Regions from separate parts of the Serratia ureilytica genome, predicted to be linked through region 1. Evidence: predicted binding sites of a transcription regulator. Region 1 holds the regulator's gene; the other holds the start of a gene.

Region 1 (7,534 bases):
CACCAAGGTATTAGGCATGCGCCTGCTGCGCACCAGCGAAAACCCGGAGTACAAATACTCGCTGGCTTTTGTCGGCTATACGGAAGAGAGCGAAGGCGCGGTTATCGAACTGACCTATAACTGGGGCACCGACAGCTACGACATGGGCACCGCCTTCGGCCACCTGGCGCTGGGCGTGGACGACGTCGCCGCCACCTGCGACAACATCCGCCGCGCCGGCGGCAACGTCACCCGTGAGGCCGGCCCAGTGAAAGGCGGCACCACGGTGATCGCGTTCGTCGAAGATCCGGACGGTTATAAAATCGAGCTGATCGAAAACAAACACGCCGGCCAAGGCCTCGGCCACTAAGCCTCTCTCGGGGCGCGCCTGCGCCCCGCTGATTCTCCGCGCGATAGCGCCTGCAACCGGGCGCAAAATTTGCCATAATGCGCGCTGCATTCGATGAAGATAAGAAACTGATGGCCGAAAAAAGTGATCTTAACGCCCTGAGTGGTCGTTTTCGTGGGTTTTATCCCGTAGTAATAGATGTTGAAACCGCCGGCTTCAACGCCAATACCGATGCGCTGCTGGAAATCGCCGCCGTGACGCTGAAAATGGATGAAGACGGCTGGCTGCAGCGCGACGAAACCCTGCACTTCCACGTGGAGCCTTTCGAGGGCGCCAACCTGCAACCGGAAGCGCTGGCGTTTAACGGCATCGATCCGCACAACCCGCTGCGCGGTGCGGTCAGCGAATACGACGCGCTGCACGCCATTTTCAAAGCGGTGCGCAAAGGGCTCAAGGATCGCGGTTGCAACCGGGCCATTATCGTCGCGCACAACGCCAACTTCGATCACAGCTTCCTGATGGCCGCGGCCGAACGCGCCGGTTTGAAGCGTAATCCGTTCCATCCGTTCGCCACCTTCGACACCGCTGCGCTGAGCGGCCTGGTGCTGGGGCAAACGGTGCTGGCCAAAGCCTGCATCGCTGCCGGCATGCCGTTCGACAGCAGCCAGGCGCACTCCGCGCTGTACGACACCGAACAAACCGCCCTGCTGTTTTGTGAGCTGGTTAACCGCTGGAAGCGTCTCGGCGGCTGGCCGCTGCCCGCCGGCGACCTCGCCGAATAAGCCCAATAAAAAAGGCGGCCCAGTTTGCACTGGCGCCGCCCGTTACGCGATAACCGCACGTCTGTCGATTAAGACTGCTGGTCTTCCTGCGCTTTATACTTTTCTGCCGTTTCTTTGATCAGCTGCTGCAATTCGCCGCGCTGATACATTTCGATGATGATATCGCAACCGCCGACCAGTTCACCGTCTACCCACAGCTGCGGGAAAGTCGGCCAGTTGGCGTATTTTGGCAACTCGGCGCGGATGTCCGGGTTTTGCAGAATATCCACATAGGCGAAACGCTCGCCGCAGGCGGACAGCGCTTGCACAGCCTGCGCAGAGAAGCCGCAGCTCGGCAGCTTTGGCGAACCCTTCATGTACAGCAGAATCGGGTTTTCAGCGATCTGGTGCTGAATTTTTTCAAGTGTCGTCGTCATTTATTGCTTCCTCAAGCCACATTTCATGGCTACAACATGCATCACGCGGGCTATTGTAGCGGCTGGAACAGTCGCAAGAAAACGCCATCTTTTGCAAGGATATTCGCCCGCCGCCGATCGCGTTTCACCGGCCACGTCATTCCGGTCAAAACATACGTTGAGAATAACATTTTTAATCCGACCATTTCACTAATATATTGCGCCGCGATGACGGCGCGGCTTAATTATATCCGCTACCGCCGCCTGGCGCTTTTTTATACATCAACAGGCTGATTTTAAACCAAAAAAAATGTCATTAACGTTTTCTCACAATATGGATTATTATTTATGAGTTCTTCGCTGTTTTATATGGCGAAATTCGGGAATACTGTAACTCTTTCGATATCCGTTTCGGGGCCAAGGTTGGTGACGTCGACATGCGTTTAATTCTTACGCTCTTTGCGCTGCTGTTTACGCAGCTCTTCTTCAATTTGGCGCACGCTGCGCCACAGGCGCGTGTTGCCGCCGAGCAGCGTAAAAGCCATGCCAATGAAGCGCGGCCCGATGACCGCAGAAAAAAGAAAGCGGATAAAGCCGCCAAAAAAGCCAAAGTGACGGCCCCCGAGAAAAAAACCAAGACCGCCAAGGTCAAAAGCGAGAAAAGCGCGAAAAAGATCGTCAGCGCCAAACCCAAGGCCAAAGCGCAGAAAACCGCCAAAATTAAAGTCACCCCGCCGAAAAAGGGCTACAAAAAAGGCTATGGCCGCCACCGCGAAGCCGGTATGGCCACCGCCAAGCTGGCGCGTGATGAAAAACCATTGAAACTCAGCCCAGCGCACAAAAAGCGTTACCAGCACGCCAAGCAGACCGCGATGGCCAAGCTGATGGATCAGATGGGCAAGCCTTACCGCTGGGGCGGCAGCTCGCCGCGCACCGGCTTTGACTGCAGCGGCCTCATCTATTACGCCTATAAAGACGTGGTGAAAATCAAGATGCCGCGCACCGCCAACGAAATGTATCACCTGCGCGACGCGGCGCCGATCAAGAAAAGCGAACTGGAAAGCGGCGATCTGGTGTTCTTCCGCATTAACAACCGCGGCGTGGCGGATCATGTCGGCGTCTACCTCGGCAACGGCAAATTCATCCAGTCGCCGCGCACCGGCGAAGAGATCCGCATCAGCCAGCTCGATAACGACTATTGGCAGAACCACTACATCGGCGCTCGCCGCGTAGTAACGCCGAAAACCATCCGTTAATTCCCTGCTCTTCGCGGTTGCGGCCTCGGCCGCAACCGCCTGCTCAAGCTATCGCCCATCGCACTCCCCCACGCGCATTTCTCGCTTTTCCTCCTGTTTTTTATGATGAAAATTGTTAAGATTGAATGACCACAATAAAAAACGGCCCATCCGGCGTTCGCCCCGGCGAGAAGCTGAATGGCGCTGTAAAGGAGGAAGCAATGTCGTTTGAATTACCTGCATTACCGTATGAGAAAAACGCGCTCGAGCCGCACATCTCCGCCGAGACTCTGGAATACCACTACGGCAAACACCACAACACCTACGTGGTTAACCTGAACAACCTGGTGAAAGGCAGCGAGTTCGAAGGCAAATCGCTCGAAGAGATCATCAAGACCTCTAACGGCGGCGTGTTCAACAACGCCGCGCAGGTGTGGAACCACACCTTCTACTGGCACTGCCTGTCGCCACAGGGCGGCGGTGAACCGCAGGGCGAACTGGCGGCGGCGATCGTCAAATCCTTCGGCTCTTTCGCTGCGTTCAAAGAGCAGTTCACCGATGCCGCCGTGAAAAACTTCGGTGCCGGCTGGACCTGGCTGGTAAAAAAACCGGACGGCGCGCTGGCGATCGTCAACACTTCCAACGCGGCAACCCCGCTGACCGGCGAAGACAAACCGCTGCTGACCGTTGACGTGTGGGAACACGCGTATTACATCGATTACCGCAATGCGCGTCCAAAATACCTGGAAAACTTCTGGGCGTTGGTCAACTGGACCTTCGCGGCGGAAAACCTGGCGTAAGCGCAGGGCTTGCCTAAGTGATGAGGCGCAGCTTGGCTGCGCCTTTTTTAAAACTGGCGGGAAATCAGTTCAACGCGGCGACAAAGCTGAAAGCGATGATCATCGCCAATGCGCAAACGGTGGTGAACAGCGACATCTTCAGATCGGTATCCATGACAACTCCTTTAAAATGGGCTTTCCTAAGGATAAAAGGCGCACAATTAGTACGTCAAATCATTTTCCCACAGTTCGCCGATAAAATCTTGTTATCATTTCCCGGTTTATAATCTCGATTACCTCTTCCACTTTTGTTCAATATGCGACAAAATTCGCAGTTCACAACTGCGTACCGGCATTCATGCCCCTCCTGATTAGCGCTGACGACTTCAACACTAAAAACTCAGTTTTCGCTTCTCTGGAGAAGGATCTACGTAGGCAAACGATTAACATCACACTTACATGCTGTAAACATGTGAGTTCAGGAGTCATTCCTTACATGGCAACGATTAAAGATGTGGCCAAACGCGCGGGCGTTTCCACCACCACCGTTTCGCACGTCATCAATAAGACTCGTTTCGTCGCCGAAGAGACCAAAGCGGCCGTGTGGGCCGCCATCAAAGAGCTGCACTACTCGCCGAGCGCCGTGGCGCGCAGCCTGAAAGTCAATCACACCAAGTCTATCGGTCTGCTGGCCACCTCGAGCGAAGCGCCCTACTTTGCCGAAGTGATCGAGGCGGTGGAAAACAGCTGCTACAGCAAAGGCTATACCCTGATCCTGTGCAACTCGCACAACAATCTGGACAAACAGCGCGCCTACCTGGCGATGCTGGCGCAAAAGCGCGTCGACGGCCTGCTGGTCATGTGTTCCGAATACCCGGATCAGCTGCTGGGCATGCTGGAAGACTACCGCAACATCCCGATGGTGGTAATGGACTGGGGCGCCGCGCGCGGCGACTTCACCGACACCATCATCGATAACGCGTTCGAAGGCGGCTATCTGGCCGGCCGTTACCTGATCGAGCGCGGCCACCGCGATATCGGCGCTATCCCGGGCCAGCTGTCGCGCAACACCGGCGGCGGCCGTCATCAGGGCTTTATGAAGGCGCTGCAGGAAGCGCATATCGATATTCGCGAAGAGTGGATAGTCCAGGGTGACTTCGAGCCGGAGTCCGGTTACAAGGCGATGCATCAAATTCTGTCGCAGAAACAGCGACCGACCGCGGTATTCTGCGGCGGCGACATCATGGCGATGGGCGCCATCTGCGCCGCCGACGAACTGGGGCTGCGGGTGCCGCAGGATATTTCCGTGATCGGCTACGACAACGTGCGCAACGCCCGCTACTTCACCCCGGCGCTGACCACCATTCATCAGCCGAAAGAACGTCTGGGCGAAATGGCCTTCACCATGCTGCTGGATCGCATCATCAGCAAGCGCGAAGAATCGCAGGTGATCGAAGTGCATCCGAAGCTGGTCGAACGCCGTTCGGTCGCCGACGGTCCGTTCATCGACTACCGCCGCTGATCCTCCTCCCTACCGGAAGCCGGCACGGCTTCCGGTGCCGCCTCACTCAGCCACTCCTGATTCAGCGTCTCGCCATCGCCCAAATACGCCAGCAGCCAGCTCATCGCCGGTGACGGTTTATCCTGTTGCCAGGTCAGGCAGCAGGGGCTGGCGGGAAACGGCTGCTGCAACTGCAACGCCTTCAGCTCACCGCGCTGCACCCGCGGCAGCGCCAGATGCGCCGGCATCATGCCGACGCACAATCCGGCGCACAAACAGTCGAGCGCCGAGGTCCAGTCCGGCACCACCAGCCGCCGCTGGTTATCCAGCGTCCAGGTGACGCGCTTGGGCAGATTGCGCGAGGTGTCTTCCAGACAAAGCGCAGGGTACGGCCTCAACCGATCGTCATTCAACGGCCCTGCCAGCTGCGCCAGCGGATGCTGTGGGCTGACTACGCACAGCCAGTTCATATCCCCCATGTCGCGGAAAGCGAAGCCGCCGCCGACCGGCACCGCGCGGGTGGCGCCGATCGCCATGTCCACCCTGCCGTCCACCAACGCATCCCACACGCCGTTAAACACCTCGGGTTGCAGCATCAACTCGACGTCGGGGAAATGACGGTAGAAATCCAGCACCAGCTGGCGGCTGCGCTGCGGTTTGACGATGATGTCCACCGCGATATTCAGCTGACCGCGCCAGCCGTTGGCCACCTGTTGACAGTGGCGGCGGGTGTCGAGCATTTTTTTGATAACAGCTCGCGCATCCTTGATAAACAGCGCGCCGGCCGGCGTCAGTTCCACATCTCGGTGACGCCGCTCAAACAGCGGCACCGCCAGCCATTGCTCCAGCTGCCGCACGGTATAACTTACCGCCGACGGCACCCGGTGCAGCTCCTGCGCCGCCGCGCTGAAACTGCCGGTGCGCGCCACCGCATCAACGACCTCGAGAGAATATTCAGACCACATCGCTTTGCCTTCAATTTTTTTAACAGCACTTTGCAAATATTACCGTTTCACAAGCAGAGATCCAGCCGGATACACTGGCCGGCGCTAAAAACCTGCGACACTAAAATATTAACGAGAAATACCATGCGAAATTCCTTTGGTTTTATGTTCTACCTCGCCGGCCTGAGCATGCTGGGTTATCTGGCGACCGATATGTACCTGCCCGCCTTCGGCGCCATGCGGGAGGAACTGCAAATTTCCGCCGGCGCGGTCAGCGCCAGCCTGAGCATCTTTTTGGCCGGCTTCGCCTTCGCGCAGCTGCTGTGGGGGCCGCTCTCCGACCGTCTGGGACGCAAACCGGTATTGTTGATTGGCCTAACGCTGTTCGCGCTCGGCTGCCTGGGCATGCTGTGGGTGGAAAATGCCGCGCAGCTCTGGATACTGCGCTTTATTCAGGCCGTAGGTGTCTGTTCCGCCGCCGCCATCTGGCAAGCGCTGGTGGTCGACCGCTATCGTGAAGGCCAGGCCAACCGCGTATTCGCCACCATCATGCCGCTGGTGGCGCTATCGCCGGCGCTGGCGCCGCTGCTGGGCGCCTGGCTGCTGAACCACGCCAGCTGGCGCGCGATCTTCGCCGTGCTGCTGGCCATCACCGCCTTGTTGCTGTTGCCGACGCTGCTGCTCAAAGAGAACGCCAGGCCAAAACCCGCCGTCGACGCGCCAAAAAGCAGCGTCAGTTTTTGGCAATTATTGAAATCCCCGGTATTCAGTGGCAATGTCGCCATGTACGCCGCCTGTTCGGCCGGTTTCTTCGCCTGGCTGACCGGCTCGCCGTTTATCCTCGGTGATATGGGCTACGGCCCGAGCGACATCGGCCTGAGCTATGTGCCGCAGACGCTGGCCTTCCTGCTGGGCGGTTACGGGTGCCGCGCCGCGCTCAAGCGCATCAATGGCAAAACCCTGCTGCCGTGGCTGCTGGTAGCTTATGCTGTCAGCATGGTGGCCCTGTATCTGGTGGCAACCCTGACCAATCCGACGCTCACCACGCTCCTGATCCCGTTCTGCGTGATGGCGCTGGTCAACGGCGCCGGCTATCCGATCATGGTGGCCAACGCGCTGATGCCGTTCCCGGACAGCAGCGGCAAAGCCGCCGCGCTGCAAAATACGCTGCAGCTGGGGCTGTGTTTCGTGGCGAGCATGCTGGTATCGACGTTTATTGCGCAGCCGCTGTTGGCGACGGTGACGGTGATGGTGTCCACGGTGATACTGGCCGCGCTGGGGTATTTCCTGCAGCGGGGAAAAGCGGCCAAGGCGCCGCAAGAAACGGCGCGCGAACATGCTAACTCAGCGTCATAATTGCCAAGCTAAATAATCACTTAAAGAATATGCGTGCCGAGTGCGATTTACAGTTGAGTCAATGCCTCGGCGCGCCTATACTCAAAAACAACCTTGTAAAGTAACACCTTATAATCTCTATATCTCAATTAGCTGTTGTGTACGCGTCTTGCGTCACACTCTTTTTTGAAGAGGCGTTTATCCTGCGCCGTTTGCGTCGGGTCGCTTCTTTAAA
Region 2 (7,534 bases), 1.1 Mb from region 1:
GTCTCGCCAACGTGCTTAGGCTGCGCCAGTTGCTGATCAGGCTGATGATGCAACGGATAAAGCCGGGTTATCGCTCTCATGATCCTACCCTCTTTCGCCCTGTGTATGGCCCCAGCGTATGCAAATGCCGGTAAAAATGGCGTAGAGGTTCCTGAAGCCGGCATAAAAAAAGCGTAAATCGGTCTCGCCGACGGCGGCGAGGGTGATTCTGCGCCTGACAGCGCGCTCAGCTTCTGCCAGAATAGCGGCATCCCCGCTTTTCTTAATTGATGGATTTCCACACTGATGTCAGCAAAGATTATTGATGGTAAAACGATTGCGCAGCAGGTTAGAAACGAAGTGGCTGAGCAAGTGAAACAACGTCTGGCGGCCGGCAAGCGCGCGCCAGGGCTGGCGGTTGTGCTGGTCGGCGAGAATCCGGCTTCGCAAATTTACGTCGCCAGCAAGCGCCGCGCCTGCGATGAAGTCGGCTTTCTCTCCCGCTCCTACGACCTGCCCGCTGCCACCAGTGAAGCCGAGCTGCTGGCGTTGATCGACCAGTTGAACGCCGATGAGGAAATCGACGGCATTCTGGTGCAGCTGCCGTTGCCGGCCGGCATCGATAACGTCAAGGTGCTGGAACGCATCCATCCGGACAAAGACGTCGACGGCTTCCACCCGTACAACGTCGGCCGCCTGTGCCAGCGCGCGCCCAAGCTGCGCCCATGCACGCCGCGCGGCATCGTCACCCTGCTGGAGCGTTATAACATCGATACCTACGGCCTGAACGCCGTGGTGGTCGGCGCGTCCAACATCGTCGGCCGCCCGATGAGCATGGAGCTGCTGCTGGCCGGCTGCACCACCACCGTCACCCACCGCTTCACCAAGAATCTGCGTCATCACGTCGAGAACGCCGATCTGCTGGTGGTGGCGGTCGGCAAACCGGGCTTCATTCCGGGCGACTGGATCAAACCGGGCGCCATCGTAGTGGACGTCGGCATCAACCGCCTGGAAAGCGGTAAAGTGGTGGGCGACGTCGATTTCGACGCCGCCAGCGAGCGCGCCGCCTACATCACCCCGGTGCCGGGTGGCGTTGGCCCGATGACCGTGGCTACACTGATCCAAAATACCTTGCAGGCCTGCGAGGAATATCACGACGTTCAACCTAAATAAGTAAGGCAGTATGGAAATTTTCAATCTGGACAATCATCCCCATGTCGAACTGTGCGATCTGCTGAAGTTCCAGGGCTGGTGTGAAAGCGGCGGCGCCGCCAAAGAAGTCATCGCCGAAGGGCAGGTGAAAGTCGACGGTAAGGTCGAAACCCGCAAGCGCTGCAAGATCGTCGCCGATCAGGTGGTGGAGTTCGGCGGCGGCAAGGTCATGGTTAAACCCTAACCCGCAGCCATAGAAAAAGGCGCTGAATTCAGCGCCTTTTTTGTTTCCTTCTGCCGGATTACTTACGGCGCCAGGTGGTGCCCTGCGGACCGTCTTCCAGCACGATGTTCATCTCGTTCAAGCGATCACGCGCGGCATCCGCCAGCGCCCAGTCCTTGGCGGCGCGCGCTTCGTTACGCTGTTTGATCAGCGCTTCGATCTCCGCCACTTCACCGTCGTCAACCTGTGCGCCCCCTTGCAGGAACTGCTCCGGCTCCTGCTGCAGCAGGCCAAGCACGTTCGCCAGCTTGCGCAGTTCCGCCGCCATGCCGCTGGCCGCCGCCATGTCTTCCCCCTTCAGGCGGTTAACCTCGCGCGCCAGATCGAACAGCGCCGAGTAGGCTTCCGGGGTGTTGAAGTCGTCGTCCATCGCTTCGCGGAAGCGGGCTTCGAACGCCTCGCCGCCGGCCGGCGCGGCATTGGCGTCGGTGCCGCGCAGCGCGGTATAGAGGCGCTCCAGCGCGGTGCGCGCCTGCTTGAGATTCTCTTCACTGTAGTTCAGCTGGCTGCGATAGTGGCCGGACATCAGGAAGTAACGCACCGTCTCCGCATCGTAATGGCCGAGCACGTCGCGAATGGTGAAGAAGTTATCCAGCGATTTGGACATCTTCTCTTTGTCGATCATCACCATGCCGGAGTGCATCCAATAATTGACGTACGGGCCGTCGTGGGCGCAGCTCGACTGCGCGATCTCGTTCTCGTGGTGCGGGAACATCAGATCGGAACCGCCGCCGTGGATGTCGAAGTGGGTACCCAGCTGTTTGCAGTTCATGGCGGAGCATTCGATGTGCCAGCCCGGACGGCCCGGCCCCCACGGCGACTGCCAGCTCGGCTCGCCCGGCTTAGACATTTTCCACAGCACGAAGTCCATCGGATTGCGCTTAACGTCGTCGATCTCCACGCGCGCGCCGGCCTGCAGCTGCTCCAGATCCTGGCGCGACAGCAGCCCGTACTGCGGATCGCTGTCGATGGAGAACATCACGTCGCCATTGCTGGCCACATAGGCGTGATCGCGATCGATCAGGCGCTGGGTGATCTCGATGATCTCGGCGATGTGTTGGGTCGCGCGCGGTTCGCTGTCCGGGCGATCGATCAGCAACGCGTCGAAGTCGGCATGCATTTCCGCCAGCATGCGTTCGGTCAGCTGGTCGCAGGTCTCATGATTTTCCGCCGCGCGGCGGATGATTTTGTCGTCCACGTCGGTGACGTTGCGCACGTAGTTCAGCGAATAGCCGAGATAGCGCAGGTAACGCGCCACCACGTCGAAAGCGACAAAGGTACGACCGTGGCCGATGTGACACAGGTCATAGATGGTTACCCCGCACACGTACATGCCCACTTTCCCGGCATGAATGGGTTTGAATTCCTCTTTTTGACGACTCAGGGTATTAAAAATCTTTAGCATCGGGAGATTCCGTGGTGTGCGTGATAACAAAAAAGATAACCGGGCTTCAGGTTTAACGCCCGGTAGCGTATTGAAACCTGAAGCCTGATCTATTGCAAGGTTAAGGCCATGCTTTGCTGACTTCACGCGAAGAAAAAGCGCAAAATTCGCCGGCCGGCGCAAACGTTATAATATAACACAAATACAATTACCACAGACAGTGCGCGGTTGAGCCGCTGCTGACTCGCTGGGGCGGATATGTTATAAGGGCGGTCTGAATGTTCACTCGCTTTACGTGACGTCTCACTTCACCTTGTTAGGATTAAAACTATGGTTACTTTCCACACCAATCACGGCGATATCGTTATCAAGACCTTTGCTGACAAAGCGCCGGTTACCGTTGAAAACTTCCTGAACTACTGCCGCGCCGGTTTCTACGACAACACCATCTTCCACCGTGTGATCAACGGCTTCATGATCCAGGGCGGCGGTTTCGAGCCGGGCATGAACCAGAAAGCGACCAACGCAGCCATCAAGAACGAAGCCAACAACGGTTTGAAAAACACCATCGGCACCCTGGCAATGGCGCGCACCAACGATCCGCACTCCGCCACCGCACAGTTCTTCATCAACGTGGCTGACAACGACTTCCTGAACTTCCGCGGCGAAAACGTGCAGGGCTGGGGCTACTGCGTGTTTGCTGAAGTGGTTGAAGGCATGGACGTGGTCAACAAGATCAAAGGCGTGAAAACCGGCCGCAGCGGCATGCACCAGGACGTACCGGTAGAAGACGTGGTGATCAACAGCGTGACCGTCAGCGAGTAATCGCGGCTGCATGAGTACGCTGTTCATCGCAGATCTGCACTTGTGCGCACAGGAACCGGCAATCACTGCCGGTTTTCTGCGTTTTTTACGGCGCGAAGCGGTGCACGCCGACGCGCTGTACATCCTCGGCGACCTGTTTGAAGCCTGGATCGGCGACGACGATCCCGAGCCGCTGCACGCGGAGATCGCCGCGGCGCTGAAAGCGCTGCAACAGGCCGGCGTGCCCTGCTATTTCATCCACGGCAACCGCGATTTTCTGCTCGGCAAGCGCTTCGCCCGCGCCAGCGGCATGCAGCTGCTGCCGGAAGAAAAAGTGCTGGAGCTGTACGGCCGCAGGATCCTGATCCTGCACGGCGACACCCTGTGCACCGACGATCAAGCCTATCAGCAATTCCGCCGTAAAGTGCACAACCCGCTGACTCAAAAACTGTTCCTCGCGCTGCCGCTGCGCTGGCGACTGAAGATCGCCGCCAAGATGCGCGCCCGCAGCCAGCAATCCAACCAGTACAAGTCGGACGCCATCATGGACGTCAATCCGCAGGCGGTCGAGCAAACGATGCTGCGCCACGATGTGCACTGGATGATCCACGGCCATACCCATCGCCCGGCGGTGCATCGGCTGGCGTTGAGCAACGGCGAAGCCCATCGCGCGGTGCTGGGCGCCTGGCACGTCGAAGGATCGATGATCAAAGTCAGCGCCGACGCCGTCGAGCTGATCCAATTCCCGTTCTGAGTTCCGTACTGGCGCGCGGGTGAAAATTCGCGCTTTCGCCGGTGAAAACCGGCGACGCAACCGTTTTCCTCGCCGTGCGCTCATGGTATGCTCTACGCCCTCATTCGGCCCTCAGCCGACGCCAGACAAATCACAGGAGCCTTACACCCATGGGAGCCAACGCCGCTTCAGCCGCCAATGCCGGGGCTAAAATCGCAATTGTAATGGGATCGAAAAGTGACTGGGCCACCATGCAGTTCGCCGCCGAAGTCCTGACCCAGCTCGATGTCCCCTTCCATGTCGAAGTCGTTTCCGCTCACCGCACGCCGGACAAGCTGTTCAGCTTCGCCGAGCAGGCTGCCGCCAACGGCTTTGACGTGATCATCGCCGGCGCCGGCGGTGCCGCGCATCTGCCGGGCATGCTGGCGGCGAAAACGCTGGTGCCGGTGCTGGGTGTGCCGGTGCAAAGCGCCGCGCTGAGCGGCGTGGACAGCCTCTACTCCATCGTGCAGATGCCGCGCGGCATTCCGGTGGGGACGCTGGCGATCGGCAAAGCCGGCGCCGCCAACGCCGGGCTGCTGGCGATGCAGATCCTGGCGCTGCACGACGCCGCGCTGGCGCAGCGTTTGGCGGACTGGCGTCAGGCGCAGACTGAAGACGTTTTGAACCACCCCGATCCGCGGGAGGACGCATGAAGCCGGTTTGCGTATTGGGCAACGGTCAGCTGGGGCGCATGCTGCGCCAGGCCGGCGAACCGCTGGGCATCGCCGTCTACCCTGTCGGCATCGATGCCGAACCTGAGGCGGTGCCGTATCAGAACAGCGTCATTACCGCCGAGATTGAACGCTGGCCGGAAACCGCGCTGACGCGCGAACTGGCGACTCACAGCGCCTTCGTCAACCGCGACATCTTCCCGCGTTTGGCGGATCGCCTGACGCAAAAGCAGCTGCTCGATCAGCTCGGCCTGGCGACCGCGCCGTGGCAGCTGCTGGCGAGCGCCGCCGAATGGCCGCAGGTGTTCGCTGCGCTGGGCGAGCTGGCGATCGTCAAACGCCGGGTCGGCGGCTATGACGGCCGCGGCCAGTGGCGCCTGCGTCCGGGGCAGGAAGCCGAACTGCCGGCCGATGCCTATGGCGAGTGCATCGTCGAGCAAGGCATCAATTTCTCCGGCGAAGTGTCGCTGGTGGGCGCGCGCGGCCACGACGGCCGTTCGGTCTTCTACCCGCTGACCCACAACCTGCATGAAGACGGCATCCTGCGCGCCAGCGTGGCGCTGCCGCAGCCCAATCCGGCGCTGCAGCAACAGGCCGAGCAGATGCTGGCGGCGATCCTGAACGAGCTGAACTACGTCGGCGTGATGGCGATGGAGTGCTTTATCGTCGGCGATCGACTGTTGATCAACGAACTGGCGCCGCGCGTGCACAACAGCGGCCACTGGACGCAAAACGGCGCATCCATCAGCCAGTTCGAGCTGCACCTGCGCGCCATCCTCGGCCTGCCGCTGCCGCAGCCGGTGGTGAGCACACCGTCGGTGATGGTCAACCTGATCGGCACCGCCGTCAACGAACAGTGGCTGTCGCTGCCGCTGGTGCATCTGCACTGGTATGAGAAAGAGGTGCGCCCGGGCCGCAAGGTCGGCCACCTCAATCTGAACGACCCGAGCGCCGCCGATCTGCATCAGGCGCTGCAGGCGCTGGCGCCGCTGCTGCCGGGCGAATACCAAAGCGGGCTGGCCTGGGCACAGCAGAAGCTGGCTTAACGGTTTACACCGCCGAAAAGAAGAAGGTTCAGCCCAGGCTGAGCCTTTTTTATTGCCGCAAAGATCAACGCGAGCCGATATTACGCAACGGTTTGCCGGCCATCAGATTGCGCTCAATGTGTTCCAGTGAAATATTTTTGGTTTCCGGGATCAGCGCCAGCGTGATGAAAACAAACAGCACGTTAAGCCCCGCGTAAACCCAAAAGGTGTGAGCGCTGCCCAACGAATTCAGCATGGTCAGGAACGTCGCCCCCACGATCATATTGGCTATCCAGTTAGTGGCGGTGGAACAGGTGATGCCGAAATCGCGGCCTTTCAATGGCTGGATCTCTGAGCACAGCACCCAAATCAGCGGGCCGGCGCTCATGGCAAAGCCGACGATAAACATCAGCAGCATGACGATGGCGAAATATTGCTCCGCCGCCGAGTTCATGCCGATGTTCATCATGGTGCCCAGCGCCCCCATGCCGACGGCCATCACGATAAACCCAAGGATCAAAGTGGGCTTGCGGCCCCAGCGGTCAACCAGCCCAATAGCGATAAAGGTGGCCAGCACGTTGACCAGACCGACGATCACCGTGCCCCACATCTGCTGTTCCGTACTGGCGAAGCCCGCCAGACCGAAAATCTTCGGCGCGTAATACATGGTGACGTTCATCCCGGTAAACTGCTGCATCACCTGAAGAAGAATGCCAAGGAAAACCGCGCGGCGGAAATTTTTATTGCCTTTGAACAACGCCCAACCGCTTTGCTTCAGTTTGAGGCTTTCACGAATTTCATTCAGCTCATACTGCGCCTGGGCACTGCTGTCGCGCAGCTTCTCCAACACCTGACGCGCTTGCTCATGGCGATTACGCGAGGCCAACCACCGCGGGCTGTCAGGCAAAAAGAACACGCCGACCAACAACAGCCCGGCCGGGATGGTGATGACGCCCAACATCCAGCGCCAGGCGCCGGTATAGCTGAATGCCGTATCAGACAGGTAAGCGGCCAGAATGCCGATGGTGATCATCAATTGATACATCGAGATCATGCTGCCGCGGATTTTCTCCGGCGCGATTTCAGAAAGATAAATCGGCGCGGTATAAGAAGCGATCCCCACCGCCAATCCCAGCAGAATACGTGAAACGATCAACACCTCCACGTTGGGAGCGAACGCAGAACACAGCGATCCCGCCACGAAGAGGATTGCGCCGATCATCAAACTGTATTTGCGCCCCAGCCGGAAGTTCATCCAGCCGCTGCCGATGGCGCCGACGGCGGCGCCAAACATCATTGAGCTGACCACCCACTCCTGCTGAGAGCTGGTGATCTGAAAAGTATCGGTAATAAACGGCAGGGCGCCGGCGATCACGCCGATATCAAGACCGAACAGCAGGCCGGCCAAGGCGGCTAAAAAACAGACGAAAAAAGTCATGCCGACATGAGTCGGGCTTTTCT

What was found. The regulator PurR, encoded in region 1, represses purine synthesis genes. The targets are predictions, from matches to a motif close to CANGCAAACGTTTGCNTG.
Region 2: purE (5-(carboxyamino)imidazole ribonucleotide mutase) is a predicted target of PurR. The motif match lies at 4,410-4,427, and genes of this name have one in related genera.

Annotation. Positions count from the first base shown of each region.
Region 1 is NZ_CP071320.1:2,767,400-2,774,933, forward strand. It holds gene gloA (lactoylglutathione lyase) at 1-349, shown strand, start outside; gene rnt (ribonuclease T) at 427-1,110, shown strand; gene J0X03_RS12860 (Grx4 family monothiol glutaredoxin) at 1,179-1,526, opposite strand; gene J0X03_RS12865 (C40 family peptidase) at 1,943-2,761, shown strand; gene sodB (superoxide dismutase [Fe]) at 2,962-3,540, shown strand; gene cydH (cytochrome bd-I oxidase subunit CydH) at 3,605-3,694, opposite strand; gene purR (HTH-type transcriptional repressor PurR) at 4,016-5,041, shown strand; gene punR (DNA-binding transcriptional activator PunR) at 5,029-5,985, opposite strand; gene punC (purine nucleoside transporter PunC) at 6,109-7,320, shown strand.
Region 2 is NZ_CP071320.1:3,844,915-3,852,448, forward strand. It holds gene J0X03_RS18170 (hypothetical protein) at 1-80, opposite strand, end outside; gene folD (bifunctional methylenetetrahydrofolate dehydrogenase/methenyltetrahydrofolate cyclohydrolase FolD) at 286-1,152, shown strand; gene ybcJ (ribosome-associated protein YbcJ) at 1,163-1,375, shown strand; gene cysS (cysteine--tRNA ligase) at 1,434-2,819, opposite strand; gene ppiB (peptidylprolyl isomerase B) at 3,129-3,623, shown strand; gene J0X03_RS18195 (UDP-2,3-diacylglucosamine diphosphatase) at 3,634-4,356, shown strand; gene purE (5-(carboxyamino)imidazole ribonucleotide mutase) at 4,506-5,030, shown strand; gene purK (5-(carboxyamino)imidazole ribonucleotide synthase) at 5,027-6,094, shown strand; gene J0X03_RS18210 (sugar porter family MFS transporter) at 6,159-7,534, opposite strand, start outside.